DNA from 2 places in the Vibrio pomeroyi genome. Region 2 is predicted to be linked to the other one. Evidence: riboswitches for the same ligand, from Rfam matches in the RefSeq annotation. Region 2 holds a riboswitch; the other holds the start of a gene.
The links. A riboswitch is a leader RNA that binds a small molecule or an ion and turns the genes downstream of it on or off. The one in region 2 is predicted to bind cyclic di-GMP.
Positions count from the first base shown of each region.

Region 1: it holds a riboswitch for cyclic di-GMP, as region 2 does, so the genes downstream of both, OCV12_RS10635 (TfoX/Sxy family DNA transformation protein) here and gbpA (N-acetylglucosamine-binding protein GbpA) in region 2, are expected to answer to the same signal.

Region 1 covers NZ_AP025506.1:2,427,930-2,442,840, forward strand. Annotated here, with positions in the region: gene mukF (chromosome partition protein MukF) at 1-83, opposite strand, end outside; gene cmoM (tRNA uridine 5-oxyacetic acid(34) methyltransferase CmoM) at 209-994, opposite strand; gene elyC (envelope biogenesis factor ElyC) at 1,110-1,958, shown strand; gene torR (two-component system response regulator TorR) at 2,159-2,872, opposite strand; gene torD (molecular chaperone TorD) at 3,159-3,806, shown strand; gene purR (HTH-type transcriptional repressor PurR) at 4,121-5,125, shown strand; cyclic di-GMP riboswitch class I at 5,296-5,381, shown strand; gene OCV12_RS10635 (TfoX/Sxy family DNA transformation protein) at 5,509-6,099, shown strand; gene OCV12_RS10640 (TVP38/TMEM64 family protein) at 6,233-6,913, shown strand; gene OCV12_RS10645 (putative signal transducing protein) at 6,960-7,277, shown strand; gene OCV12_RS10650 (alpha/beta fold hydrolase) at 7,409-8,206, opposite strand; gene glgA (glycogen synthase GlgA) at 8,492-9,946, opposite strand; gene glgC (glucose-1-phosphate adenylyltransferase) at 9,936-11,153, opposite strand; gene topA (type I DNA topoisomerase) at 11,691-14,321, opposite strand; gene OCV12_RS10670 (YciN family protein) at 14,761-14,911, shown strand, end outside.
Region 2 covers NZ_AP025507.1:1,825,322-1,840,232, forward strand. Annotated here, with positions in the region: gene OCV12_RS23965 (TrkH family potassium uptake protein) at 72-1,439, opposite strand; gene OCV12_RS23970 (potassium channel family protein) at 1,466-2,122, opposite strand; gene OCV12_RS23975 (mechanosensitive ion channel family protein) at 2,309-3,412, shown strand; gene OCV12_RS23980 (hypothetical protein) at 3,525-3,932, opposite strand; gene aroG (3-deoxy-7-phosphoheptulonate synthase AroG) at 4,112-5,164, opposite strand; gene OCV12_RS23990 (DUF3820 family protein) at 5,478-5,693, opposite strand; gene OCV12_RS23995 (DUF3313 domain-containing protein) at 5,706-6,377, opposite strand; gene OCV12_RS24000 (hypothetical protein) at 6,477-6,830, opposite strand; cyclic di-GMP riboswitch class I at 7,154-7,243, shown strand; gene gbpA (N-acetylglucosamine-binding protein GbpA) at 7,316-8,782, shown strand; gene cyoE (heme o synthase) at 8,893-9,831, opposite strand; gene OCV12_RS24015 (COX15/CtaA family protein) at 9,821-10,876, opposite strand; gene OCV12_RS24020 (hypothetical protein) at 10,952-11,560, opposite strand; gene OCV12_RS24025 (SURF1 family protein) at 11,619-12,518, opposite strand; gene OCV12_RS24030 (DUF2909 family protein) at 12,430-12,660, shown strand; gene OCV12_RS24035 (cytochrome c oxidase subunit 3) at 12,697-13,581, opposite strand; gene OCV12_RS24040 (cytochrome c oxidase assembly protein) at 13,619-14,248, opposite strand; gene ctaD (cytochrome c oxidase subunit I) at 14,259-14,911, opposite strand, start outside.

The DNA of each region.
Region 1 (14,911 bases), on a different replicon from region 2:
TTTAATGAAAAATCATGCTGCTTGACCCAGCCCACCAACTCATCAATTGGCTGCTCTTCGGCAGTTTGAGTCATTTCACTCATTGTGGTTCCTGTTACTGTTCTTCGTCATATCGAACATGTTAGATATGACGCCTATTTCTTTATGACGCGGGCTTCTTACGATTGCATAGCGCATGTTGTGGCTTCTTTTACCACATTCACCGCTGTTATTGCGCAGGTTTTTGAGCCCAAACGTGAATATAACGGCCTAGCGACAGATATGGCTCTTGGCGACATAGCTGTTTTTCTAGTTCCAATACATCTTCAAATTGGTAATCGCCCATGTACTCCATATTACCTATGTAGTCACTGAACGAGCGAATGCCTGATTTACCACAGATTTCTAGACCAGCGTCTTCTATCCATTGGTAAACTTCTTCTGGCTTCAAGCCTTTTTGTGGTTGCAGCTTAAACCGTTTTCGATGTGGCATCCCATTCAATACATGAGGAATGTTGCCACAAATCACATTTTTCAGGACTAATCCGTGGTGGTTGTAAAACATTATCGAGGCAACGCCACCCGGTTTGACTTGTTCAAGCAATAAATCAAGCGCCTCTTTCGGGTCAGCCAGCCATTCCATTACGGCATGAAACATCACAACATCGACTTTCTCATCGAGGTGTTCTGACACCTTTTGCACTGGAGAATGGATAAATCGATACTGCTCTAACAAACCCGCTTCGTTGATACTTTCTTCGGCAAGCTTAAGCATCTCAGAAGAGAGGTCGCACAAAGAAACCTTATGTCCAAGCGCGGCGATTTTCTGCGACATCTGTGCAAGACCACCTCCGGCATCAAGCACATGCAGCGGTGACGCTGAATGCTCAAATTGGCTCAAAGCTTGTTCTAAATCTTCCCATACGATGATCTGACGGATCTCTCCTTTGTCAGAGCCGTAAATATTTTTTGCAAATTTGTGGGCAATATCGTCGAAATTACGGTCTTCAGTCACGGCTACTTGAGTTATTATGTCCTATCGTGCCTGCTATTCTGTCACAGGAATTTCAGGAATAAAGAGGCGATGTCTCTTTTTACTACTAAGTGATGTTTTTTCGGACTATTCGGATATGTTTGAGCTGAAAAAAGTAGTGTCTTCACTATTGATGCCACTGCCAGCAATGTTAATTCTCGCTTTTCTGGGCTTAGCCCTAGTGATGTTTACTACCAAAAGGAAGACTGGTTGCCTAATTACCCTTTCAGCCCTCTGTGGTATTTTCCTAATCGCTTTCCAGCCAGTTTCTAGCCAACTTTTAATGCCAATGGAAAGGCAACACACCGCTTTTTTACCTGTCGACGACACCGTCGATTACGTTATGGTGCTTGGAAGTGGTCATGTTGTTGACGACCAAATCCCACCAACATCAGAGCTTAGCCGCACTGGTTTGATGCGTTTGAGCGAGGGGATTCGTATTCTACGTCTTTACCCTGGTGCCAAGCTTATTTTGTCTGGCTACGGTGCTGGTACAGAAGTGAGCAACGCAAGAATGATGGCTAAGGTTGCCCTAGCCCTTGGTGTTGCAAAACCTGACATCATTTTGCTTGAGACAGCAAAAGACACTTGGGAAGAAGCTCGCCAAGCTGCCGCGTTTGTTAAAAACAAAAAGATGGTATTGGTGACATCTGCGAGCCACATGACTCGTGCATTGAATGAATTCCACGCGGCTGGCATGAAACCATTACCAGCGCCAACCAACTACCTTGCTCAAGAAGGCATTGTTGAACCTTGGAATAAGTACATGCCTAAAGCGATCTATCTAGAACAGACAGAGCGTTACTGGCACGAGACCATGGGATTGGTTTGGCAAAGCCTGCGTGATTGGCTAGACACCAGTAACGATATTTCGGAAGAGCCAATTGTTGTTCCTGAGCCTTCGAGCTTAATTGAAGAAGACGGTGAAGTTTCTGCAGCGCAGTAAACCAACCTGATGTTTCTCTCTGCTTATGTCTAACTCAGCCTAATATTTAAATCAGCTTATTGGCAGGCAGAATCGTAAAACAATTCGTAGGCTGTCAGTTCGATAACGACAAAAGCTAAGTAATAAAAAAGCCGAGGCATCAATGATGTCTCGGCTTTTTCGTTCATATGTCGTTGCTGACTAGAAGTTCACTCAGAACATTAGTCACCAGCGAACATGTAACCTTCACCGTGAACCGTCACAAAGATTTGTGGGTTCTTAGGGTCGAATTCCATTTTTGCACGCATGCGACGAATCAGTACATCGATCGTACGGTCATTCGGTGCGTCCACTCGGTGGCTGATCATATTCAGAATACGTTCGCGACTTAATACTTGGTTAGGGTAAGAAGACAAAGCCACCAACAATTCATATTCAGCTTTAGTCAGTTTCACTGGCTCGCCGTTTTTGCTTAGCGCACGACGAGGGATATCAAATGTCCACTCACCGAAACGAACCACAGACTCGTCTGATGTTTCTTCTACTGCGCCTGCTGCCGTTTTACGAGCGGCAGAAATACGCCAAAGTAGGTTTTTAACTCGAACCAATAACTCGCGAAGTTCGAAAGGTTTAGTAACGTAATCGTCCGCGCCCATTTCAAGGCCAACGATTTTGTCGATGCTATCCGTGCGTCCAGTAACTAAAATAATTCCAATGTCTGATTGACTGCGTAATTCGCGAGTTAGCATCAATCCATCTTCGCCTGGTAAGTTGATGTCCAGCATAATGAGATCAACGTTGTTTTCATCTAACACGTTTCTCATTTGAGCGCCGCTTTCTGCTTCGCTCACTGTGTAACCTTCGTTCTGGAAGTATCCAACCAGTTTACTGCGGGTTACCACATCATCTTCTACGACTAATACGTGATAGCTCATCTACACCACTTTTCTTATTTAATAGTTTCAGTAACTATTCTATTCATAACTAGTAACAATTCTAGTGTTACAGAAGATAAAAGCCAGAAAGATGAATCTTTTTTGATACAAGACAATCTTAAACCTTGCTATTTATCGCCCATCGCAATTCAATATAGGCATTACTACTAACGAGTAACTTTGCGTTTCGCAAATAACCTTGTTATTCAGCCTTGGTGTTTATATCCCAAATCACTTGACGATATTGAGTATGCAAACGCCGCAAGACTAAATCAGGATCCAAGAAATGAAAGATACGAAAGCGTTCAACGAGCAAAGAGCAGAAATCTACTGGTGGCTATCAAGCTTATTCGCCAAAGAGCTCACTCAAGAAGAACTCGATCACTACCACTCTGTTGAGATTCGTTCTTTCCTAACTGGTTTAGGTGAAAATGAAACACTAAAGCCTGCGATTGATAGCTTAGTTGATGCGCTAAATCGTCTGCAAACACGTGAAGACGCTCAGCTAGAACTGTCTGCTGACTTTTGTGACCTTTTCTTAAAGACGGATAAACATGGTGCCCTTCCATACGCTTCTATGTACATCGGTGAGACTGGCCTATTAAACGATAAGCCTGCAAAAGAGATGGAAGAGATCATGGCTAAACACAATTTAGTGGTTAACCAAGACCTGAAAGAGCCAGCAGACCACATTGCTATCGAACTCGATTTCCTTGGTAACTTGATCATCCGTTCTAACGAAACAGAGCTTGAAGAAGAGCTAGAGAAATCATTTGCTGTTCAACAACAGTTTATCGAGCAACAACTCCTAACTTGGGTACCAAAATTCAACGTTAAATGTCATGACGTTGATGAATTCGGTTTCTACGCTTCAGTCTCATCTCTGCTACTCGCATTCTGTCAATTGGACACTCAATATTTAGCCGGTGAATAGCTTATTGGGCGACTAAGTAAATAAATTCAGTAGAATGTGACAATTCACCCGGATTTCTGGGTGAATTTTATTGCGAGTAATTTCTAGTCAGTCTAAAATTGTGACCGCAAACGATAAAATATGAAACATTCACGAAATGCTATGCTTATTAAAGTTCAGAGCATTTCGGTGTTAAGACAAGCCGCTCATAGCGGTTTTTTGTTTTTTAGCACTTTAGTACCCAAAGAGCCCTACAAATTTAAGCTCTTAGTTAGGTAGCTTAACGGCTACTTCATTCCGTACTTTGGGAAAGTAGCTTCTAATAGGATAAAACCATGGCCACTATAAAAGATGTCGCTCGCTTAGCCGGCGTATCAACAACAACCGTTTCTCACGTAATCAACAAAACACGTTTTGTTGCAGAAGCGACTCAAGAAAAAGTAAACAAAGCCGTAGATGAACTGAACTATGCACCAAGCGCGGTTGCTCGTAGTTTGAAGTGCAATACAACACGCACTATCGGCATGCTTGTTACTCAATCAACCAACCTATTCTTCTCTGAAGTTATCGATGGTGTTGAGAGCTACTGCTACCGTCAAGGTTACACTTTGATTCTGTGTAACACGGGTGGTATCTATGAGAAGCAACGTGACTACATTCGAATGCTTGCAGAGAAACGTGTAGATGGCATCTTAGTTATGTGTTCAGACCTAACTGAAGAACTAAGAGAGATGTTAGATCGTCACGCTGACATCCCTAAAGTGATTATGGACTGGGGCCCAGAGAGTTCTCAAGCTGACAAGATCATCGATAACTCTGAAGAAGGTGGCTACCTAGCAACCAAATACCTTATTGAGCGCGGTCACTCTAAGATTGCTTGTTTAAGTGGCCACTTAGACAAAGCGGCCTGTGTAGAACGTATCGCAGGCTACAAACGCGCACTCAATGAAGCTAAGATTACTGCCGATGACAACATGATCATTGAAGGTAACTTCGAGTGTGATACTGCTGTTCTTGCTGCAGAGCAAATCGTTGACATGAAAGATCGCCCAACAGCAGTATTCTGTTTCAACGATACAATGGCGCTGGGCTTAATGAGCCGATTGCAAGAAAAAGGCATTCGTATCCCTGAAGATATTTCAGTCATTGGTTACGACAACATCGAACTAGCTGAGTACTTCTCTCCACCGTTAACAACGGTTCACCAACCTAAACGTCGTGTTGGTAAGAATGCATTCGAGATTTTATTAGAACGTATAAAAGATAAAGATCACGAGAAGCGTGTCTTCGAAATGCACCCTGAGATTGTTGAACGAAGTACAGTTAAAACGTTAAATTAATTGATAAAACGAGTTTTATTTCATTAAGCGCACCTTTGGGTGCGCTTTTTTTATCAACAACTATAATGAACCTATATGCACAACAGAAAGATCATTAATTGAAGCAATGTCACATTTTGAAATAACAAGTGTGAGCCTCATTCAACAAAAACTTTATTCTATTCAATCAGTCACGCACAGGGCAAACCACTTGAAAAAGTGGGACGCAAAGCTTCCGGCCTAAACCACTCGTTGGTATGGTAGCGGGGTTACCGATGGCAAAATGCAGTAACTACTGACAATTTAGTAATTTACAGCCTATTGACAATTTAATTGCAACATTTTGCTAATCTCTCGGACCTGCTTATTTGGTGGCGTAGTTCAAATACACCGAGATAAATAACATGGATAAACCGATACTAAAGGACTCAATGAAGTTATTTGAGCCCCTAGGAAAAATTAAGTCACGCTCAATGTTTGGTGGATTCGGTCTTTTTGCTGATGACACTATGTTTGCTCTGGTTGTTAATGACCAGTTGCATATACGGGCAGACAAATGCACAACGAAGCAATTCGAACAACAAGGGTTTCAACCGTACGTCTACAAAAAACGTGGTTTCCCTGTCGTTACTAAATATTTCGCTTTGCCTGAAGGCCTGTGGCAAGACCAAGAGAAAATCTTGGAACTCGCAACAACGTCTCTGGGTTTTGCTAAAGAAGAAAAAGCTGAACAGTCTTCTGCTAAGCCAACTCGACTCAAAGATCTGCCGAATCTTCGACTCGCCACTGAGCGTATGTTGAAAAAAGCAGGAATCGATTCCGTTGAACGTTTATATGAATCTGGCTCTGTAAACGCCTTTAACGCCATCAAGGAATCGCATGCGTCCTCTGTCAGTATTGAATTACTGTGGGCGCTAGAAGGTGCGATCAATGGAACACATTGGTCTGTTATACCGCAGCAGCGTCGTGAAGAGCTTATCAATCGCGTCAATTAACTTTGTCAGTTCAAACTACTTATATAACTAAGCCGCATTTTTTGCGGCTTTTTTTATATCTGTTGAAAGTTAATCTATGCTTTGCCTGTCTATCTATACTAATGGTATGCATTGAAAATTAGAGGAAGTATCAATGAGTAAGAAAATGATATTGGGTATTGTGTTGGTCGTAACCATCATATTGTTAGGCGTCAATTTTGGCCAGTACCTAACGCTTGAAAATGCCAAGGCCCAACAAGCCGTTTTGAATGACTACATTGACAGCAACTTTATTGCCGCCGCTGCTATCTATTTTGTCGCGTACGTAATGATCACTGCTTTCTCTATTCCTGGAGCTGCGGTTGTCACGCTTTTAGGGGCTGCACTGTTTGGCTTCTGGAACAGTTTGCTACTGGTATCTTTCGCAAGCGCTATTGGTGCGACCCTTGCCTTCCTGAGTAGCCGTTACCTACTACGTGATTGGATCCAAACCAAATTTGGTGACAAATTAGCGACGATTAACAAGGGCGTAGAAAAAGACGGGGCATTTTACTTATTCTCGCTTCGCCTGATCCCTGTGTTCCCGTTTTTCCTTATCAATCTACTGATGGGTTTAACCCCAATGTCAGTTTCTCGTTACTACATTACGAGCCAAATAGGCATGCTACCTGGTACTGCTGTTTTCTTGAATGCTGGTACTCAACTCGCAGAAATTGATTCACTTTCAGGTATCGTTTCACCTTCAGTACTACTATCGTTTGCATTACTGGGTGTATTCCCAATTATTGCCAAATGGTTGATGAGCAAGTTTCGCTCAACACCTGTCGCTGAATAACGTATATAGCTGACTAACACCTAAAGCCGAATAAGGTTCTATCTCAATGAAAATCTTCAGTGCATCGAATCCAACAGAAGCCCATATCATCTGTGGGTTGTTAGAAAGTGAGAATATTGCGTGTGAAGTCCGTGGTGAAGGTTTGTTTGGTTTAAAAGGGGAAATCCCATTTACCGAAGAAACTGACCCTTACGTATGGCTATATGAGCCAGAATTGGCCAGTAAAGCTCGCACTATTGTCAATGACTACCAAAAACAACAAGATTCGATCATCTATGAAGAGTGGCGTTGTGGTGAGTGTCATGAAGTCAATGAAGCGCAATTCGGTTCTTGTTGGCAGTGTGGCGCAGCTTCTCCTGAATAATATCTTACGACGACAGTCTGAGATTCGGTCAGATACCTCCTCCAAATAAAAAACGGGAAGCTAACTAAGTTAGCTTCCCGTTTTTATTTCAATTCGATTTAACTCTCGGCTTAGAGAATGAACCTAAAAAATCACTGGATTTGCTTTTGGATAAACTCGATAGAATGTTGGTTGAATTCTTCAGGGTTTTCAACATTACACACGTGACCGCAGTTTGCGATTTCAACCAGTTCACTCGACTCATGTGCCTCAACCATTTCTTTAACGGGCTTGATGAACATGTAGTCACGTTCTCCCATCAAGTAGAGAGTCGGGATTGGTAGCTCTCTATCTTTAAAGTACTTCATCAGAGGGTTTACATCGGCCGTCAGGATGAACCAACGTTTGAACTCTTTTTGACAAAGCTTTTTGGCTTCGCGGATAAACAAGTGGCGCGATTCTTTCTGGCTTTTTTGCGGCATCACAATGTAAGCAAACAGGCTATACAGCCACATGTAAGGAATGATGTGCTTACTCAGGTTACCGAGTTTGACCAACACTTGCGAACGAGTATTGAGTTTGGTTACCGCCCCACCAAGAACCATTGAACGAACACGTCCTGCTGCTAGCTCTGCAACGTTACGAACAATAATAGTCCCAAGAGACATGCCCACGAAGTGTGCTGAACGGATTTTAAGATGATCTAACACTTTAAGAATATCGAGCGTGACCGATTTGAACGTATAGCGATTCGAAATCAGCTCTTTAAGTATGTTGTCTGATTTACCATGCCCTCTCAGGTCAATGAGAAGCAAGTTGAAGTGCTGCTTATACGCTTTAATCTGTTTAAACCAGATAGAGGAGCTGCCTCCTGCGCCATGCACAAATACAACCCACTCATCGCTCGTAGGGTGAGTAAATGTTTTATGAAATAATAAACTCTCAGACATACCTATCGCTTTAATAATTAAAATGGAGCTATGCCTCATCACGAGGCGATGACTAAGGATATCACGCAATTAAGAACTTTAAGTGATAATAGTGTCAAACCTGTCATTAGTCATGTGAATACCAACCCCACCTTTTCTACCTGACTAAAATGAGTTTGCAAGCTTTGTCTTTGTAAACGTGATGTGATCTGACTAGAAAACAAAAAGGCACCCTATTGTGAGAGCGCCTTTTTCATTAAAGACAATTGCTGTGCATCCGCTAACTTTAGTAGCTAAAACAGATTGTTAAAATGCAGAGTGATACATCGCAAGATACTCTTTTGCTGCATCTTCCCAACTAAAATCTTTCTGCATCGCATAAAGCTGAACACGCTTAATTTCAGATGGATTTTGTGCATAAAGCAGTAATGAACGATGCAGTACAGCCAATAACGCTTGTGGCGTCGGCTCTTCAAAAGCAAATCCAGTCGCTACCTCAGGAGCCTGGTCGTAATCATTCACACTGTCTTTTAAACCACCCACAGAACGAACAATCGGTAAAGTACCGTAAGCCATACTGTAGATCTGGTTTAAACCACAAGGTTCGAATTCGGAAGGCATCAAGAAGAAATCGGAGCCCGCTTCAACCAAATGCGCTAGCTCGTTGTTGTATGCTTCTACGAACGAGAACTTGTCTGAGTGAAGTGCCGATAGTTCTTTCAACTGACTCGCCAACACCGGATCGCCTGTTCCTACAATCACGATCTGAAGATCGTTCTTCAAAAACTGCTCAATGATAGGCAATAAGTAATGCACGCCTTTTTGATTTGTCAGACGACAAACCATGCCATACACAGCGCAATCGATGACTGGCAGACCAACATCTTGTTGCAGTTTTTGCTTACAAGCTGACTTTCCGCGAACCATGCTGTGCTTAGTTGCTTTGTATTTACGAGGCAAGAAAGCATCCGTTTCAGGGTTCCAAGCGCCGTAATCACAGCCATTCAGAATACCGACTAAGTCAGAAGACCTGTGTTGAAACTCTGCCGCCATACCATGGCTGCCCAGCTCAGTTTTGAGCTCTTCTGCATAGGTTGGGCTTACTGCATTCACTTTGTCTGCACACATCACACCGGCTTTTAGCATGGTGACATGAGTATCACTTACCGAAGCTTCTGGAACATTGTAGCTGTGCATCTCAGGAAGAGACTGCAACTCATCGTAAGAGAACACACCTTTGAAAACCGCATTGTGAATTGAGATAACACTGCGCGTATTTTCAAAGAAGTCGTGCTGTTGGTAACGCGATTTAAGCAAGAAAGGTACAAAACCAGTATGCCAGTCGTTCGCGTGAATGATATCAGGTTGGAAGCCAAGCTTAGGAAGCATATCGAGACTCGCTGCACTGAAGAACGAGAAACGCTCTCCGTTATCAGCGTAAGCTTGATTATTTTCTGCATACATTTCTGGACGGTCAAAATACTTGGCACATTCAATACCAAAGACTTGAACGCCTTCTACACTCAGTTTTTTTACTTGATAAGCGGTATGAGGCCAATGGTCGAGCTCAGTCGCTAAGATGACTTCTGCTGAATCAATATTTGGGATGTTGCGATAAGCGGGGATGGTCACTCGAACGTCCTGTTCGAGTGTTTGTAACGCTTTCGGCAGTGCCTTGGCTACATCAGCCAAGCCACCACTTTTAATCAAGCCTTCAACTTCAGACGCTACAAAAAGTACCGAGAGAGTCTTAGTAACCAACTCGTGCTCCTTTAGGAATAACTACTACACCATCGTCAGAGACGTGGTAATGCTTTTTATCTTCTTTCAGGTTAACGCCGATCTGTGTACCAGGTGCGATGTCTGCATCTTTATCAACGATAACACGACGAAGTACACAGCCCTCGCCCACTTTCACATCGCCCAATAAGATACTTTCGCTAATATCACACGCTGATGCGATATTGCTGCGGAAACCCAGTACACACTTCTCAATACGAGAACCGCGTACGTAACTACCGTTACACACTAAGCTGTCGATGATCTGAACACGGCCATTTGCCGAATCAGTAAACGTCGCAGGTGGTAATGGCGGGTAATAAGTATGTAGTGGCCACTTGCGGTTGTATAGAGAGAATGGCGCATCTTTTTCAAGAAGGTCCATGTGAGCTTGCCAGTACGCGTCAATCGTACCTACATCGCGCCAGTAAACTTCTTCTTTCTCACCAGTAATACGGTTCGTGCTGAAGTCGTAAACAAACACATCACCGCGTGGAACCATGTTTGGAATGATGTCTTTGCCGAAGTCGTGCGTCGAATCTTCTTTATCTGCATCTTCAACAAGCTCAGCGAAAAGCTCGTTTGCTTCAAATACGTAGTTACCCATAGAAACAAGCGCAGATTCTGGGTCGCCCGGAATTGACTTAGGGTTAGCTGGTTTTTCTTCAAAACCAATCATACGACCTTCCGCATCCACTTCGATAACACCAAACTCTGATGCTTCAGCAAGCGGCATACGCAGTGCAGAAACCGTTAGCGCAGCTTTCTTTTCTTTGTGGAAATCAAGCATCTGCTTAATGTCCATTTTGTAAATATGATCTGAACCAAAAATACAAACTTGATCTGGTTCTTCCAACTGCATGAAGCGAAGGTTTTGATAGATAGCATCCGCAGTACCTTCATACCAACGCTTACCCGTACGCATTTGCGCAGGAATTGGGTCGATAAAACGGTCTGTTATGCCACTGATATTCCAACCTTTTTTCATATGGTGGAACAGAGATTGTGACTTGAATTGTGTTAATACATAGATCTTCATAAGATCAGCATTAACGAAGTTGTTCAAAGCGAAATCAATTAAGCGGTAGCTACCACCGAAAGGAACCGAGGGTTTGCTGCGAGATTCAGTTAAAGGTCTTAAGCGAGAGCCTTCACCACCAGCAAGAATCATTCCCAATACACCAGCCATTTTATTCTCCATATATTTATAGCTTGTCGATGTCAGTGCTCGTAGAGGTATCTTCCTCTGGGGGATGAGCACCAACACTTATTTCGGTACTTAGCGAATATCCATTCACATACAGTGACAGTATCCTAAGCCAAACGTTGTTGTCCGTGCACTATTCTTTGCACTTGGTTTTATATACGTTATCGACTTTCCTGCCGATTTCAATTTTTAATACGCCATTCTGTGCTACGTAAGCTGATTGCTTTCCTAAGACTTAAAGCAGCTCACATTACACCGTCTGAGCGAAACATTACATTAACACCCGACACACATCAGGTATACAACTAAACACTGATCTGTGACTTACAATATTTTAATTAAGTTACATTCTCGTTAAAGTTGCATAAGAAGATTTGATTAATTGCCATCATTTATTTTACGGTGTGAATTTAATAAATTCTCGCAGACGAAAGACCAACTCAACAAGTTGCATAATTAGTCATATTGAGATCAAAAAAAAGCAGCCAGTGGCTGCTTTTTTAATCGATTAATCTTCAGTTACTTTTCTTTGGGCTTTTTACGTTTATCCGTAACTTCCCATTTACCGTCGATATACAGAGCGGTCCAACCAGATGGTTTTCCATCTACTTCAGTACGAACGTAGTTTTCTTTTGTCTTACGACTAAAACGAACCACTGCCGGCTTACCATCAGGATCAGCAACTGGTGCTGACGTCAGGTACTGGAACTTAGGTGAAATGCGGTCTTTAAAACGAACCAGCTCTTCCACTAATGGTGCACGTGTTTCACGTGATTTAGGGAAATTGCTCGCCGCCATAAACAGACCAGAAGCACCGTCACGAAGCACGAAGTACGCGTCTGAGTTTTCACATGGAAGTTCAGGGAAGTGCACTGGGTCTTCTTTTGGTGGCGCAACTTCGCCATTCTTTAGAATCTTACGAGTGTTCTTACAATCGTCATTGGTACAATCCATGTACTTACCGAAACGACCATTCTTTAGAACCATATCAGAGCCACACTTGTCACACTCAACAAGCGGACCATCGTAGCCTTTCACTTTGAACTCACCGTGCTCAACCACATAACCTTCACAGTTAGGGTTGTTACCACATACGTGCATCTTGCGCTTATCATCAATCAGATAAGCATCCATTGCCGTCTCACAGATAGGACAACGTTTCTTAGCTCGAAGTGCTGCTGTTTCAACGTCTTCTTCAAGCACGTTGATAATGCCTTCTTCGTCACCAAGATTGATCGTTGTCTTACAACGCTCTTTAGGTGGAAGTGCATAGCCAGAACAGCCTAAGAATACGCCTGTCGAAGCAGTACGGATACCCATTTTACGACCACAAGTCGGACACTCGATATCAGTTTCTACGATGTGGTTTGGCTTCATGCCGCCCGCGTCTTCATCAAGATCCGCTTTTTCCAAATCGCCAGTGAAGTCTTCAAAGAAGTTATCCAGCACGCCTTTCCAGCTTGCTTCGCCTTCAGCAATTTGGTCTAACTTTTGCTCCATACGAGCTGTAAAGTCATAGTTCATTAGGTCATTGAAACTGCCATCTAGACGGTCAGTAACAATCTCACCCATCTTCTCAGCATAGAAACGGCGTTGTTCAATTTTCACGTAACCACGATCTTGGATCGTCGAGATGATCGATGCATACGTTGAAGGACGACCGATACCACGCTTCTCAAGCTCTTTAACAAGCGCCGCTTCAGTGAAACGAGCGGGTGGCTTAGTGAAGTGCTGCTTAGGGTCTAAAGCAATCAGGTCAAGCTTATCGCCAATTTGAACTGCTGGAAGAATCGTATCTTCGTTTTTACCCATTGGGCGTTGAACGCGAGTCCAACCATCAAACTTAAGAATACGACCTTTCGCTTTTAGCGTGTATTCGTCAGCCTTAACGCTCACTGTTGTTGAATCGTATTGCGCAGGTGTCATTTGACAAGCAACAAATTGATTCCAAATCAGCGAGTAAAGCTTGTGTGCGTCTGCGTCTACGCCGTTTAGATCTTCCGACTTAACATCCACACTTGAAGGACGAATCGCTTCGTGGGCCTCTTGAGCGCCCTCTTTGCTGCCGTATGCCAGTGCTTTCGGTGGAAGATATTGAGCACCAAACTCAGAACCAATGTATTCACGAGCCGCTTCTACCGCTTCTGAACTCAAGTTGGTCGAGTCAGTACGCATATAAGTAATGTAACCCGCTTCATACAGACGTTGAGCCAGCATCATGGTTTTCTTTACGCCGTAACCAAGACGCGTACTCGCCGCTTGTTGCAGTGTCGATGTAATGTAAGGTGCCGACGGCTTACTCTTCGTTGGGCGGTCTTCACGTTTACATACTTCGTATTGCGCTTTTTCTAAAACACTAACTGCAGCTTGAGTTTGCGCTTCATTTTCAGGTTTAAACGCAACACCGTCTTTCTGTGCAACTTGCAGTCTGAAGTCGGTTTTTTCTGCTGTTTTTGTATCAGCATGCACATCCCAGAACTCTTCAGGGATAAAGGCATTAATCTCGCGCTCACGCTCTACCAATAGTTTTACAGCTACTGATTGAACACGGCCAGCGGATAGGCCTCGTGCTACTTTCTTCCAAAGCAGAGGTGACACCATAAAGCCAACAACACGGTCCATAAAACGTCGTGCTTGCTGTGCATTTACGCCATCAATATTTAACTCACCAGGAGTTTCGAAAGCTTGTTGAATAGCATTCTTGGTGATTTCGTTAAAAACCACTCGCTTGTATCGCGTTTCATCGCCACCGATGATCTCACGAAGGTGCCATGCGATAGCTTCTCCTTCGCGGTCCAAATCGGTTGCGAGATAAACATGGTCTGCGTTCTCAGCCAGTTTTTGCAATTCAGCAACGACTTTTTCTTTACCAGGCAGTACTTGGTAGTTCGCTTCCCACTCTTTATACGGGTTGATACCCATTTTTTTGATAAGAGCTTTGCGATCTTTTTCTTTCTTGATACGAGCTTTTTCTTCTGGGCTCATACCCTTTGTTGAAACTGCAGCAGCCTTTTTACCAGTACTTTGACCAGCCGTTGGTAAATCACGTACGTGACCTACACTCGACTTAACGACAAAGTCTTTGCCAAGGTATTTATTGATAGTTTTAGCCTTGGCCGGCGACTCCACTATAACGAGCGATTTACCCATATTGACTCTAACGTCCTTAATCACGATGCTTCAGCACCAACAATTTAACTTGTGGGCTTTTACGCATGATATTCTAAATTCATTGCTTCTTTTTTTACTATTGTGCGAGATTACTAGAAGATCAACCGCTTTTTTCAAAATTGGATCTGATCGCTCGACAATTCGACGACTCATAGATAAAAGGGGCACAATATAAAGAAGCTATAAAGTACTCATTAAGAATACTTGCAAGAGCCTATTCATCAGGCATTACGTCTAAACGGGCTCATACTAAGCTTGTCCGCGAATCTAACGCGAGCCCCATTCAATTATTTTTGCCGTAAATCACAAAATAAATTGTGGATATCCGAAAAGACTCTCTTAATCGGTTGTGAAATCATTGAATTTCTAGTTCGACACCATAAACTCAACGTTATATTCAGTTATCAGAGATAAACTCATGACAAAGAAAGTAATAGCAGAATTTGATTTACTGCTTATCGCAAACCAAATTATCCAATCACATGATGACTACATTGAAGGCATGCGCACAAACAGCGTAGTAGAGAAAGACGATGTACTCATCTTCAAAGGTGAATACTTCCTAGACA
Region 2 (14,911 bases):
GCCAGCATATCGCTGGCTTTCATTTCTCTAACGCACTAACAACAAGGGTTACCCCTAGCCTGTTAGCATCATTAACCCGTTAACACAGTATCTTCTGGGTACTTGAGTAAAGAAGGTTCTGGACGAGCTAACATATACGCAAGAGTCAAAGGACCAATACGTCCGATGACCATCACAACAATCATGATGTATTTGCCAGGCTCCGTTAGGTTCGCAGTTAATCCAGCAGTTAACCCTACCGTTGCAAAAGCAGAAATCACCTCAAACATGACTCGATCAAAGGCGGCTTTTTCTGTAAGCATCAACAAAAACATTGCGGTGGTTAACAACGCCCCGCTGACCACAATAATAGCCAATGACTTTGTTACCGCTTGCCAAGTGACAGTGCGCTTAAACATCACTACATGCTTCTTCTGGCGCAAGAAGGTCCAAGTCGCTACGAATGCAACCGCAAAGGTTGATACCTTAATACCACCACCTGTTGAGGTAGAGCCTGCACCAATCAGCATCAAGACGATCATCACCAATAAAGCAGGCTGTGTGTATTGAGATAAATCGACACTGTTAAAGCCTGCAGTACGAGCACTCGCCGATTGGAAAAATGCCGCAAGCCACTGTCCTTGAACCGATAGACCTTCCATGGTCGCGGAGTTGCTTCTCTCCAACAACCAGAACAATATCGTACCCACTAACAGTAGAGTCGGTGTTGCAGTCAGCATTATCTTGGTATGTAAATGTAGATGTCTGAAACCTTTACGCCAATTACTGGATAGGTCACCCACTACCGTGAAGCCTAAACCACCAAAAATGAACAGAGCCGCGAGCGTAAAAATCACTAATGGGTCGTCAACAAAGCTCATCATACTGTCTGAAAACAGAGCAAAGCCTGCGTTATTGAAGGCTGATATTGCATGAAAAAGTGCGTAAAAACTTCCTGTTGCCCATCCCATTTCAGGAACCCATCGGAAACAGAGCAATACAAAGCCAATGAATTCAGAGACTAACGCAAAGATGATGATCTTCTTGACCAGTTTTCGAAGGTTGATTTTTCGATCTTGTCCCAATGCTTCTTTCGCTAATGCTTGTTGCTTCAGGCTTAAGCGAACACCAAACATGTAGAGTAGTACCGCTGATAAGGTCATCTGCCCTAACCCGCCCACTTGCATCAAGAACATCAGTAAGATTTTACCAGCCAGAGTGAAGTGTTCGCCCGTATCAACGACGCCCAAACCTGTCACACTGATCGCGGAAGTCGCGGTAAACAACGCATCTGTAAAGCTAAGCCCTGTAACAGAGAAAACAGGCATCGTCAGCAGTATGGCCGAAGGGATAAGAACACCTAAGAAACTAGTCAGAATAATCTTAGGTTCAGAGCCTTTACGTGGCTTTTCATCTCTCTTAAGCGTGTAGAAAGTACCTTTTCGTTTTAACGAATTCATACTAATACCTTATGACCTATTGCCGGTTACCAATTACGTAGCTTTCTAGACAAGGTCTCTTTCGGCCCTGCAATGATCACGACATCACCGATTTCTAAACTCACATCCAACTCAGGTGCTTTGGTTAGGTTTGGGCCACGCTTGAAGCCAAGAACTTCAACGCCAGTCTCTTTACACAGCTTGAGTTCACGAAGTTGTTTACCCAACAACTTGGCACCGATAACAATTTCGGTCATAGCTAAACCACTGCCTAGGTCGATAAACTCAAGAACGCGTCTATCCAACATCTTGCGTGCAACACGAATACCCATATCGCGCTCCGGCATGATGATATGGTCAGCACCAATTTTAGAAAGAATCTTACCGTGGAACTTGTCGTTCGCCTTAACCCAGACGGCTTTTGCGCCTGACTCTTTCACCACCAAAGTGGTTAAAATGCTAGAGTTAACATCCGAGCCAATCGACACCATCACCATGTCATAATCATCTAGCCTTAACTCTTTTACCGTCTCTTCGCTCGTACAGTTAGCAACAATCGCTTGTGAAACAAAAGCCGCGGCTTCTTTCACTCGCTCTTCATCAATATCGACGGCTAGTACCTGCGCCCCTGAACTTTGCAGCTCTTTGCATACAGATAACCCAAAACGCCCTAAACCGATAACTGCATATTGTTTGTCGCTCATTTGAAATCCTGTTGAGAAATTTTAATTACACGGGATAGCCAAACCTACATTAGTTTCTATCTCAAAAAAAGTTAGTTTTTCAATAATAAGGTTATACTAGTGTCATAATCGCTTGATTTATAAAGGTAGAGAACAACTTCAGTTTCTGCTAATTTCCAATTCATAATTTCTGCGGCAGCACACACAATGAATGAATTCTTAACCCAAGTACAAACCTACATTGACCAGAGCCATAGTGATTGGGCTAATAGCGTCCTATTCATCACTATTGCGAGTTTTCTTGCTTGGGTAGCTTGGCGAATTATCCACAATCGCTTAGAGATTCTGGTTCAGAAAACCCCTTTCCATTGGGATGATCTGCTACTCGAAGCACTAAAAACCCCAGTCAGTACGTTACTTTGGTGCTGGCCAGCTACGGTCTCTATCGGGCTAATCCTTCAAGACCAGTTTGGCAATGAAATCAACTGGTTAAAAACGCTAAAGCACATATTGATCATATGTACCTTCGTTTGGTTTACCTTACGAATGATCACCAACACTGAAGCATATGTCTTAGAGCAAAAAACCAGAGACGAAACCACAGTACAAGCTATCGCGAAAGTCGCTCGCTTGTTCTTTATGGTGATGGGTGGCCTGACGATCATGCAGGCGTTTGGACTCAGCCTATCAGGCTTACTCACCTTTGGTGGGGTGGGCGGTTTAATTGTCGGTTTGGCAGCGAAAGACTTACTATCGAATTTCTTTGGCGGAATGATGATTTACTTCGACCGTCCTTTTAAAGTCGGCGATTGGATTCGCTCTCCCGACCGTCAAATAGAAGGTACAGTCGAACGTATCGGATGGCGCATGACTATTATTCGCACCTTCGATAAACGCCCATTGTACGTACCAAACTCGGTTTTCAGTAACATTGTGGTGGAGAACCCATCGCGAATGTTGAACCGCCGAATCAATGAAACCTTTGGACTTCGTTACCAGGATGCTAGCAAAGTGGCTCTTATCGTGGATGACGTAAAAGCCATGCTTGAAACGCACCCAGATATCGATGCTAAGCAGACGCTCATCGTTAACTTTGATAAGTTTGGGCCATCAACGCTTAATTTCTTTATCTACACCTTTACCAAAACCGTCAACTGGGTGAGATACCATGAAGTTAAGCAAGATGTTTTGCTGCAAGTGCTAGCAATTATTCATAAACACAATGCAGATATCGCCTTCCCAACACAAACACTTAAGATTGACCCGCAAGGTCTTACGGATGATATGAAGTATGATTTAAGCAGTAAATAGCCAAGCTTGTTTCGATCAAATAGACTTGAGTTGACCTTGTCATTGTCATTGTCATTGTCTAAATAAACAAAAGCCGCAAATAATTGCGGCTTTCTCATGTAAGCAAACGGTACTATTTGAGTTGTCTCGCGGTATAACTTTCGCTCGCCACGCCAGAGCCTTTGCGCTTTTTCATTGTTACTTTTACTGAACGTTTAGCATCAGCAACATCATAACGAATCGCTTGGCCCAAGAGCTTGTCATTGCGTTTGAGTTCTCTGGCTTCTAACTTAATCGTTTTGTTACCGCGGTTCACATCGCAACGGTAATCCCAATCGTTATTGCCATCTTTCAAACTAAGTAGAATACGCTGATTGCTTTTTCCTGACGTCGCTTTAATACCACGAGGCTGCTTGTCAATCGCTAGAGCAAGGCCAGCTTTACACAGTTGCTCTGCGTTAAAGCCGGTTGCGGCTTGTACATTTGATATAGAAAACGTGTTTACTGCAATTAATACAACACTCGCCAATACTGCTTTCATTGATACGACTCTTCAGTTTATGGAACACCACACCATTTAACCATTCGCTATGCGATAAGTAAATAAATTTATAGTATGATAAACCTTAAAATGACAAACCCGTAAAAAAGCCCTTACTAGCAACGACTAATAAGGGCTTCGAATTTTCAGTAACTCAGTGGTTGATTGTCATGATCAACCTACTTGTTGCGGCGAGCTTCAACAGCATCTGCCAGTTGACGAAGTACTGTTTCAGTATCTTCCCAACCAATACAAGCATCAGTAATCGACTGACCGTATGTTGCAGCTTTACCATCGACTAAGTCTTGGCGACCTTCAACTAGGTGAGATTCGATCATCACACCGAAGATAGCTTTATCACCACCAGAGATCTGTGCGCTTACGTCATCAGATACGTTCATTTGACGTTTAAACTGCTTAGAGCTGTTTGCGTGGCTGAAGTCAATCATCACCTTCTGTGGAAGGCCTGAAGCTGCTAGCTCTTCTTTGATCTTACCAACGTGCTCTGCGCTGTAGTTTGGCTCTTTACCACCACGTAGGATGATATGACAATCAGGGTTACCTGCTGTCTCAACGATAGCTGAGTGGCCGTATTTAGTTACAGACAAGAAGTGGTGAGAAGCGCTAGCAGAACGGATTGCGTCTGTTGCGATCTTAATGTTGCCATCTGTACCATTCTTAAAGCCAACAGGACAAGACAGACCAGAAGCCAGTTCACGGTGAACTTGAGATTCAGTAGTACGTGCGCCGATTGCACCCCAGCTGATTAGGTCAGCAACGTATTGAGGTGTGATCATATCCAGGAATTCACTTGCTGTCGGCATGCCCATGTCTGTTAGATCAAGCAGTAGCTTACGCCCTAGACGAAGACCATCATTTAGCTTAAATGTGTCGTCCATGTACGGGTCATTGATCAGACCTTTCCAACCAACGGTTGTACGTGGCTTTTCAAAGTAAACACGCATTACGATTTCAAGCTTATCGCCTAGTTCATCGCGTAGCACTTTCAAACGCTTACCGTACTCAAGAGCAGCTTCAGTGTCATGAATAGAACATGGGCCAACAATAACGAGCAAGCGATCATCACTTTCTTCTAAAATATTGTGAATCGCTTTACGGCTTTCAAAGGTTGTAGAAGAAGCAATTTCTGTCGCTGGAAACTTTTCTAAAACAGCAACAGGTGGTAATAACTCTTTTACTTTGTTAATTCTTACATCATCAGTCTGGAACATTGCTTACTTCTTCCTATTTTCTATCCTTGAGCTGAATGTACGTTATCTCACGTAACTTTCCATCAGCACATATCTTCTTGTTCCCTGTAACTTAACTAGTAAAAACTCTAGTTTCAATCACTAATTTAAAAAAAACGCAATTTTTTTTGTGTTTTATATTTAAAACACCCCGTATAACATTATTTACACGCTATCGATTGCGCAATTTAAGGCAGGATAAGATTCTATGTTGTGCGAATTGTCCTATGCCCCTAATCCACTACTGAAGATGAAAACAAAAAAGCTCACGTGATTAGCGTGAGCTTTAATTTAATTACATTCTTTTCAATGGCTTGACGACACTATCAAGCCCTTCGATTTTCAGAGCAAGGCACAGCTTTAATAGGTCACCCAGTTCACCAGACGGAAAACCTTTTTTATCGAACCACAGCAAATATTCTTCAGGTAAATCGATCAATGTACGACCAGCGTATTTGCCAAAAGGCATCTGCATTCTGGCAAGTTTAATGAGGTTCTCTTTTTCTAGCATTACAGGCTCTTTCTATGCGTCATCGATGTTCTGTAGAGTATCACCTAAACGTTCAACCCAATAGTTGATTGCATCTTTGGCATCATCTAGGGAATCGATCATGGTCGAAAAGTCTTTGTTCCCGGCTTCGCGGTCGATAGCTGCGAACAATGGCGTCCCCTCTTGAGCATCACTCACTAAAAGCTCAACACTGGCGCTACCTACATTTGTGTGCTCACCTGTTGCCACCTTAGAAATAGTGGACATCGCAAGGCCAAATGGCAGAACGCTGCTTGTCACGGCTAAGATAGGGTTTGGTGTTTCAACGTTACTCAAGGCGATACTTAGTCGCAACGTCTTACCTGTGGGTTCATCGACAATTGTTTTATGAGGCGATATTTTCTCTTCCAAACGAGCAACCATGTGATCAGTCAGTTCTTGAATCTCTTCCTGATCGAGCGAGCCTTCTTCTGCAAGCACAAAGATTTGGTCAATCACCACAGAATCATAATCGTCTAACTTAGATTTCAAACGTTGTGCGTCACGCAGGCCAATTCTAGCCCAAACTAAGTCAACTCCACCGTCAGGGCCTGGCTGAAAATCCTCATAACTGGTGAATTTGGTTGCGGTTTTAATTGGACCGCCTGCACAACCAAACAAAAAAATGCTGGTTGCAACAAGCAAGAGAAGTTTTAAAGGTTTCATAGCGCACTTACATTAAAAAGAAGAATCTAACTAAGTATGCCATACCCTATGTGGAAAGATTGTAGAAAAAGGGGTTAAAACTCAGAGCTAGCTCTAAAATTAGTCATGCTGCACAGTGTGAGCATACTCTACAATCACCTGATTTCCTTCGATATAAGCGTTTTGAATCTCGCCATCAACACTCATTCTACTTTTCAAATAAACCACTTTAGGTCCAGATTCATTGCCTTCTTTAAGTGAAGGAAACACATTTCTAGGTTCTAAATGAAGTAAACGGCAAAAGTGACTGATGAAAGACATGGTCAATGGCGTCTCCCCTCTTAACACTCTTGAGAAATCAAGCTGGTTCATTCCTAGCTTTTTTGAAAACTCCATCTGCGTAATTCGCATTCGCGATTTTTGTGACATCCACGTTTGATACAACGCATCTCTGTCTTGTTCTGTGAATTCCATACCGACTCCTTTATATAATTCATACCAATCAATTGTCCGTTTTTTCATACATGGCATGTCAGGGTTCGGTTAGTGGAAACCAAAGGTTTGGTTTTGATATGAGTGCAATTGTTGTACAGAGCAGAACACAAAAACCCAAAAGCATTCACAAAAACGATTAGAGCAAATACTTTCTTTATTTATATCAATAATTTATACGTTAGCTAACGAAACATATAGCAAGTTAATTTGTATTAAGAATTAAAAGTTCGAGATTAGCATTCCACATTTCAATCTATTGATTCGCATTTATAAAACTGGTTGGCTACATTCCGTTTGCTTAAACGCACTTCTGGCAAACTATTTGAAAGAATAGGACGCAAAGCCACCGGTCTGTCGACAAATATTCTGTCTATGATAGCGGGGCCGCCACTTAATAGGATTTAAGTGCACATGCATGCCGGAGTGTTCTCTTTTTTGTCGGCCAAATACAGTAAGGACAAATAATGAAACAACTCCCAAAAAAATCACTCATCGCGCTGTCGCTACTTAGCGTAAGCGGTGCAAGCTTCGGTCATGGTTATGTTTCGGCATACGATAATGGCGTTGCTGAGAGCCGTGTCGCTCTATGTAAGTTCCCTGCGAGTGACACACAACAGAAAAACACCGACTGTGGGGGTATCCAATACGAACCACAAAGTGTGGAAGGCCCTGAAGGTTTCCCTGAAGTCGGCCCTGTCGATGGAAAAATCGCCAGTGCAGAATCTCCTTTAGCGGCAGCACTAGACGAACAAACCGCAGACCGCTGGGTTAAACGCCCTATCAAGTCTGGTTCTCAATACTTTGAGTGGACGTTCACAGCGAACCACAAGACCCGCGATTGGAAATACTACATTACGCAGCCAGATTGGAACCCAAACCAGCCTTTGACACGCAACTCTTTTGATTTAACGCCATTCTGTGTTGTTGAAGGCAATATGGAACAGCCACCGATGCAAGTAAGCCACTTGTGTAATGTTCCAGAGCGCGAAGGTTATCAAGTGATCCTTGCTGTATGGGATGTGGGTGACACTGCTGCAGCTTTCTACAACGTTATCGATGTGAAATTTGATGGCGACGGCCCTATCATCCCGGATTGGGATCAAGGTGGTCAGATCAACCCAACTCAAGACCTGAACGTTGGTGATGCGGTATACACTCGTGTCTTCGACCAGTCTGGTGAGAACGCTTCATACAGCACTGAGCTAGTGATTGAAAGCAATGAGCAAGGCAAAGCAAACAACTGGTCTTACGCACTTGCCTCTAAGATCAACCAAGAGCAGACGCAAATCAAAGCAGGTCAATTAAACGGCCAAGGCGATTTCGCTCCTGTATACGGTTCGAACCCTATTTACTTAAAATCAGGTTCAGGCTTTAACAGCGTAGAGATCGGTTACAAGATTGATACTCCAGAACCAGACCATGAGCTAGAAGTGACTGGCTTAAAGTCTGAGTACATTATCGATGAAAACCAGCCAACACAGCTTGATCTTACTCTTGCAGCAACAGGCGATATTCAAGCTGAATTGACTGTGTACAACCATCATCGTGAAGCACTTGCTTCTCAGAAATCAGAATTAGCAGACGGACAAGTGGAAGATGTTCAACTGACTTTGTCTAAATCTGAAGCTGGCCACCACATGCTTGTGGTTGTGACGAAAGATGACCAAGGTAACTTAGTGGATCAGAACACGCTTGATTTCCATCTAATGGATGAGCAAACACCGCCACCAGCGGGCGATTACGATTTCGTATTCCCAGAAAGCATTGAGTCTTACACTGCGGGAACTACAGTACTAAGCAGCGATGGTAGCGTTTATCAGTGTAAGGAGTTCCCATACTCTGGTTACTGTGTTCAATGGGCACCAACAGCAACTCAGTACGAACCAGGTGTAGGTTCACACTGGCAAGATGCTTGGAACAAAGTGGACTAATTGATCACTAGAAACTGACTCTTAATAGATAAGAGTGAGTAATCAACCAAACAAAAACGGATGCCTAGCGCATCCGTTTTTTTACTCAGTGCCATCTGAAACGTCAGTTATCAAAGTAGATAATGGTCGGCCAATAGAGCTACGAACAAGAGCATAAGGTGATAAATAGAAAACTTGAAGGTCTTCATCGCCATGTTGGGCTCATCACGATATTTAAGAACCCACGCATGATAAACAAACCCTCCGTTTAGCACCAAAGAAGTACTCAAATATATCCAACTGCTCATTCCAACTAATACTGGAAGCACACACACGATGCTTAACAACATTGTATACAGCAAAATTGAAGTCTTGGTGTAGGCTATCCCATGAGTCACAGGCAACATCGGAATATCCACTTTCGCGTACTCGTCACGACGATGAATCGCAAGTGCCCAAAAGTGTGGAGGCGTCCAGATAAAGATAATCATCACCAACAACCATGCACTTGAATGCAACTCGTTAGTGACAGCCGTCCAGCCCAATAACGGAGGCATTGCACCTGCGATCCCTGCTATAACAATGTTTTGTGGCGTCGCTCGCTTCAAGTACATGGTATAGATAACTGCATAACCTAATAAGCTCGCAAAGGTTAGCCAAGCGGTCAGTTGGTTTACCAACATCGCTAAGGTGACGAAACCAAGCAAGCCAATGCCTGCAGCAAACGCGAATACTCGTACGCTGCTAAGCTCTCCTGATGGTAAAGGACGACGATTAGTTCGAGACATTTGCCCGTCGATCTTCTTGTCGATCAAATGATTAAATGCAGCTGCCGAACCTGCCATTAACCCTATCCCTATCATGCCGAATAAAGCTTGCTGTAGTGGCAGTCCATTAGGCACGGCCAAACACATTCCGACTAATGCCGTTAACAACATCAAAGCAACCACTTTAGGCTTGGTCAGTGTTAAATAAACCTTCCAAGCAGCTTTGTTTTTTGCAGCCATTTCATTACTTGAAACTGCGTCTTGAATCACAATTTCATGCTGTGTTGAAGTTCTACTGACCATGATTACCTCCTTGTAATACACTGTTCTTCACCAAGTTCTCACTTGGTTTTCGCTGCCACACGACAAAGTTGGTCACAACCATGCTAATAAGCAGCATCGCCGCGACTAGGTTATGTAAAACCGCGACTGATATTGGCAGGTGAAACCACACGTTGCTGATTCCAAGGCTGATTTGAGTAACCAACACTATTGCGACAATCACGCTCAGCTTTTGGTGTGGTGTGTGACCAAACTTCCACAACTGATACACCACCATTAGCACCGTCAACGTTGCCACGATAGCGCCAAACCTATGCATGACATGTATAGTGAGCCTTGCGGGGTACTCCAATACACCGAACTCATAGTTCTCATGACCTTGCTGTGCAAAATCGAACGCGTTCTTAAAGTCTAAGTAGCTTGTCCAGTTCCCCTCACAAATTGGTAGCTGGGTACACACCAACGCGGCATAGTTTGATGAGGTCCACCCGCCAAGCAATATCTGCCCCACCACAATCACCAAGCCCAACGAGGCCCAGAATTTAATCTGAGGCGCATAAGAGGTCTCGCCAAATCGGGTTTGGAAATTAGAGAGACGACAGTAGAGTAAACACAAAAGAGACAGCAGAGTAAAACCACCCATCAAGTGCGCCATAACCACGACAGGCATCAACTTGAGTGTCACTGTCCACATGCCTAATAAAGCCTGAAAAATCACGGTTGCCGATATAAGTAACGGTAGTCCAGCAGAGGTGAGGTTCTTCTTAATACACCAAGCAACCACAACAAAGATAAGAAGCCCTAATGAACCCGCAAAGTAACGATGTATCATCTCTATCCATGCTTTATCTGCTTCAAGAGCACGCTCAGGAAATTGGAGATTTGCTTGATTCACTGCTTGTGCATCAGAAGGAACGGTAATTTTCCCATAACACCCAGGCCAATCAGGACAACCAAGACCAGCGTCAGACAAACGGGTGTAGGCGCCGAGCACAATAACGGTAAGCGTCAGCAAGATAGTCACTCGCATCACGAGCATGAGTAAGTCAGGGGCTTTATTCTGCATCGTTTATCTCCCTATATTTATTCCCTGTCCCTAATAGAGTTCAATCGCTACGCTCAAACACGAATGCTCTTTCAACTACCCAACGCGCGACAATTTAAGAAGCTTTCTGAGATCATGGATCATGCCTTTAGACTGCCCAACTAATTGCGACGGTTCTGAGACGCTTTTGTATTCCATAACGAGTTGCCCAAGAGGATCGATGATTACAATGGAAGCTGGCGCGAACTTGGTGCTCAACTGATCTCCACCCGATAGAAACGACAGATCTGGTTTGTTAAATGCTCCTGGTAGCGCCTCCCCTTCAGAGACAAAAACCACCGCTGTCACTCGCTCCTTATTTTTCCCTAACGCTAAATAGCTTTGATTCAAATAATGTAGCTGTTGTTCACACAAGCTATCGCATTCTGTTGGCGCAATGTAACCCACCAGCCACCCCTCTCCTTCCACCGGAGCCGTCAATCCAAAATCCTGCAACGTCACTCTTGGCTCAACCAACTCACCCGTGTTTGTCACACCAGATGTGTACCAATTTTGCTCTAACACGGTTTTAGCGATAATGGCAGGTAAGGCGAAAATCAGAATCAGTCCGATTAATACAAGGCGACCACGTGAGCGACGCTGTTTAAACGCAGCCAAGTTCGCATAGGTACTTTCCTTGTTCATTTGTACTTGAGACTTATCCATTTTGATTCCCTGTATTAAGCGCTGCCGTTCGCTATCTGTATTATGTCATTCCGATCATTTACTTCTTATTAGTTTGACTATGTTTCTTTAAGTATCGGTAGCAAATCAATAACATCAGCGAGAGCACTACCGCAGCCATCACGAACCATTGAAATGAGTAACCAAAGTGCTTCTCAGACTTCATCGCCGTAGGGCGCCATAACATCTCATAAGGCCATGAATCTAAGCTCTGAGGTTGAAAGATAAACGGCAACATCTCTTGTCCTGTATATTTCGATAACGCCTCTATATTGATGTTTTGAATTCTTTTCGGTGCCGTATTCTCTAACCCAAGCTCCTGACTTAACGGATTCGCTGAACGTGTGTACAAACGCCCAGACATGTTGGTTGGTAACGTTATGTGTCCAATATGTGGAAGCTCTCTTCTGTCATTACTTGCTGCAACGAACCCAAGATCGATCAACAGTTGTTTTCTTCCATCTTGTATTTGAACCTCACCAAGCATGTAAATCACGTACCCAACCGTTCCTTGGTTGATTTGATTGTCCAACAAGAACACCAAATCACTTGTTTTCACTAATTGAACGTCAGCTTTTAAACCATTTAAGGTTGAAGAATTCAATGACTGCTGAGTTCGAACACTTTCTTCTCGCCATTCTGAAATCACGGTATCTAGAGGCCTAGAGGACTGCGTTGCTCTCTGCGATAGCTGTTGCTCGTAGCGTAATTTCTCGTTACCTCTGTCTAACTGCCATAAACCCAACTTGATTAAAATGCCGACTGAAACCAAAGTTAGAACAACCGCAACCCAAAAACCTTTACTGCGGAACGTTCGTTCATCATGATTCAGACCGTTTGGAGTTATCACTATGGCGTCATCCACCTTTATCTTGTTATTCAAAGTTGTATTGGTTGCCCTACTGTTTTTCATCGCCTTCAACTTAATGAAAGGTCTCATCCAAATTGCTTCTGGCAAACACAATGGCAAGAGGCTGAGTCACTTCTTAGGACGTCGAGTCATGTGGTCAGCCGTTGTCGTGTTAATGCTGTTACTGGCTTTGGGAACAGGGGTGATAACGCCAAACCCTCGCCCTTATTAAGCCCTGCAAGCCCAACAGCTAAAGCGGTCTATGTCGTTAGAGGACATAGACGAACACAAATAACCCTAACCAAACCACATCAACAAAGTGCCAGTACCAACTGCCAGCTTGGAACGCAAAGTGGTCTTTGGGCGTAAAGTGGTCTTTAGCAACCCTTGCCAGTAACACAATCAAAAAGATCGTCCCCAAGCAAACATGCAAACCATGGAATCCAGTCAATAAGAAGAAGGTGTTGCCATAGATACCCGATTGAAGGGTCAGCCCCATCTCTTGGTAAGCGTGAACGTACTCTTCGACTTGGAAAAATAGGAAAAAGCCAGCTAGGACAATGGTGATCTCTAACCAAACGATTAATGCCATGCGCTTGTTTTGTTCAAGGCTTAGGTGCGCCATATGCAGCGTTACGGATGAAAGCAGTAAGATAATGGTGTTCTTAAGTGGGATACCTTGCCAAGGCATTGCTTGTGTCGTCACACCATCAGGTGTCGTGGTCAGCGGCCACATTGATTGGAACATCGGCCACAGCACTTCATGAGTCATTTCATTGTTGCCCGCCCCGCCAATCCAAGGGACAGATATCATGCGAGCATAGAAAAGCGCGCCAAAGAAAGCTCCGAAGAACATGATCTCAGAAAATATGAACCAGCTCATTCCTTGTCTAAAGGAACGAGATATTTGCTCGGAATAAACACCGCTCAATGATTCTGTAATCACGTTACTAAACCAACCCGCAAGCATATACAGAAGAACAGCAAAACCAACTAACAACACCGCTTTGCCGAACACGCCACCTGCGGCATCCGTTCCCATGTTTTGCACGGTTAACCCTGCTCCGACCGCAACAAGGAACAACGCAACGGCACCCACTAGCGGCCAATGGCTTTGATGTGGAACGAAATACACTTCCTTTTTAGAACTCATCGCTCAACTCCTTTGTTGATTCTGGTTCTGTAATGTCTTAATTACTTGCGATTACATTAGGCTCGGGACTGCTTGATTCCCCAACCACCTCACTCGTGATATTGAATAACGTATAAGAGAGCGTCAGCGTGTGTATCGACTCTGGAATGTTTGGCTCTATGTAAAATATCAAACCCATTTCGGCGCGCTTGAAGCCATCAAGAGGTTGCTGATTGAAGCAAAAGCATTCCATCTTGTTGAAGTAGGTCGCTCCCATTCCCGGCGACACCGATGGCACAGCTTGACCAATCAATGAACTCGCAGATAGGTTCTTCGCGATGTAATTGGTTTGCACCACCTCGCCAGGATGAACTTCCAACACACGTACTTCAGGCGAAAACGTCCATGGCATATCAGGCTTAATATGAGACATGAATTCCACCCGAATCGTACGAGAGTAGTCAGGTTGCATCCCCTGAGGCTGAACCGCAGAAACCGTATTGGTTTTACCGTTGATTCCCAAAGCCTCGCACATCACATCGTAGAGCGGTACCAAAGCGAAACCGAAACCAAACATCGCCACCACACTCAATACCAAGTAGCCCGTTAGCTTTTTACTTGATCGCTTCTTGGTTGAACGCTTTGGTTGTTTTTCATCTTGATTTGGATTGCTTTGCTTATCACCCATAGCTCACCCCCTAATCGATCTTAGGTGGATGAGTAAAGGTGTGATGAGGTGCGGGGCTTGGTACCGTCCACTCTAGCCCTTCAGCACGTTCCCATGGCTTGCTCGATGCTGGCTCACCGCCTTTAACACACTTGATGACTAACCATAAGAATATGAGTTGCGATAATCCAAAGGCAAAGCCGCCTATCGACACCACTTGGTTAACGTCAGCGAACTGAATGGCGTAGTCTGGAATACGACGTGGCATGCCCGCCAAACCTAAAAAGTGCATAGGGAAGAAAAGCACATTGACTGATATGACAGATGTCCAGAAATGCCACAGACTGAGCTTGTGATCGTACATATGCCCGGTCCACTTAGGCAGCCAGTAATAGGCCGCGGCCATTATCGAGAACACCGCGCCAGTCACCAGAACATAGTGGAAATGAGCCACCACAAAATAGGTGTCATGATATTGGAAATCAGCAGGAACAATGGCGAGCATCAATCCAGACAAGCCGCCTATCGTAAACAGAACGATAAAGGCGATGGTAAATAGCATCGGGGTTTCGAAGGTCAAGGCGCCTCGCCACATAGTTGCGACCCAGTTAAAGACTTTCACCCCCGTTGGCACCGCAATCAACATGGTGCAATACATGAAGAACAGCTCAGCAAAGACCGGCA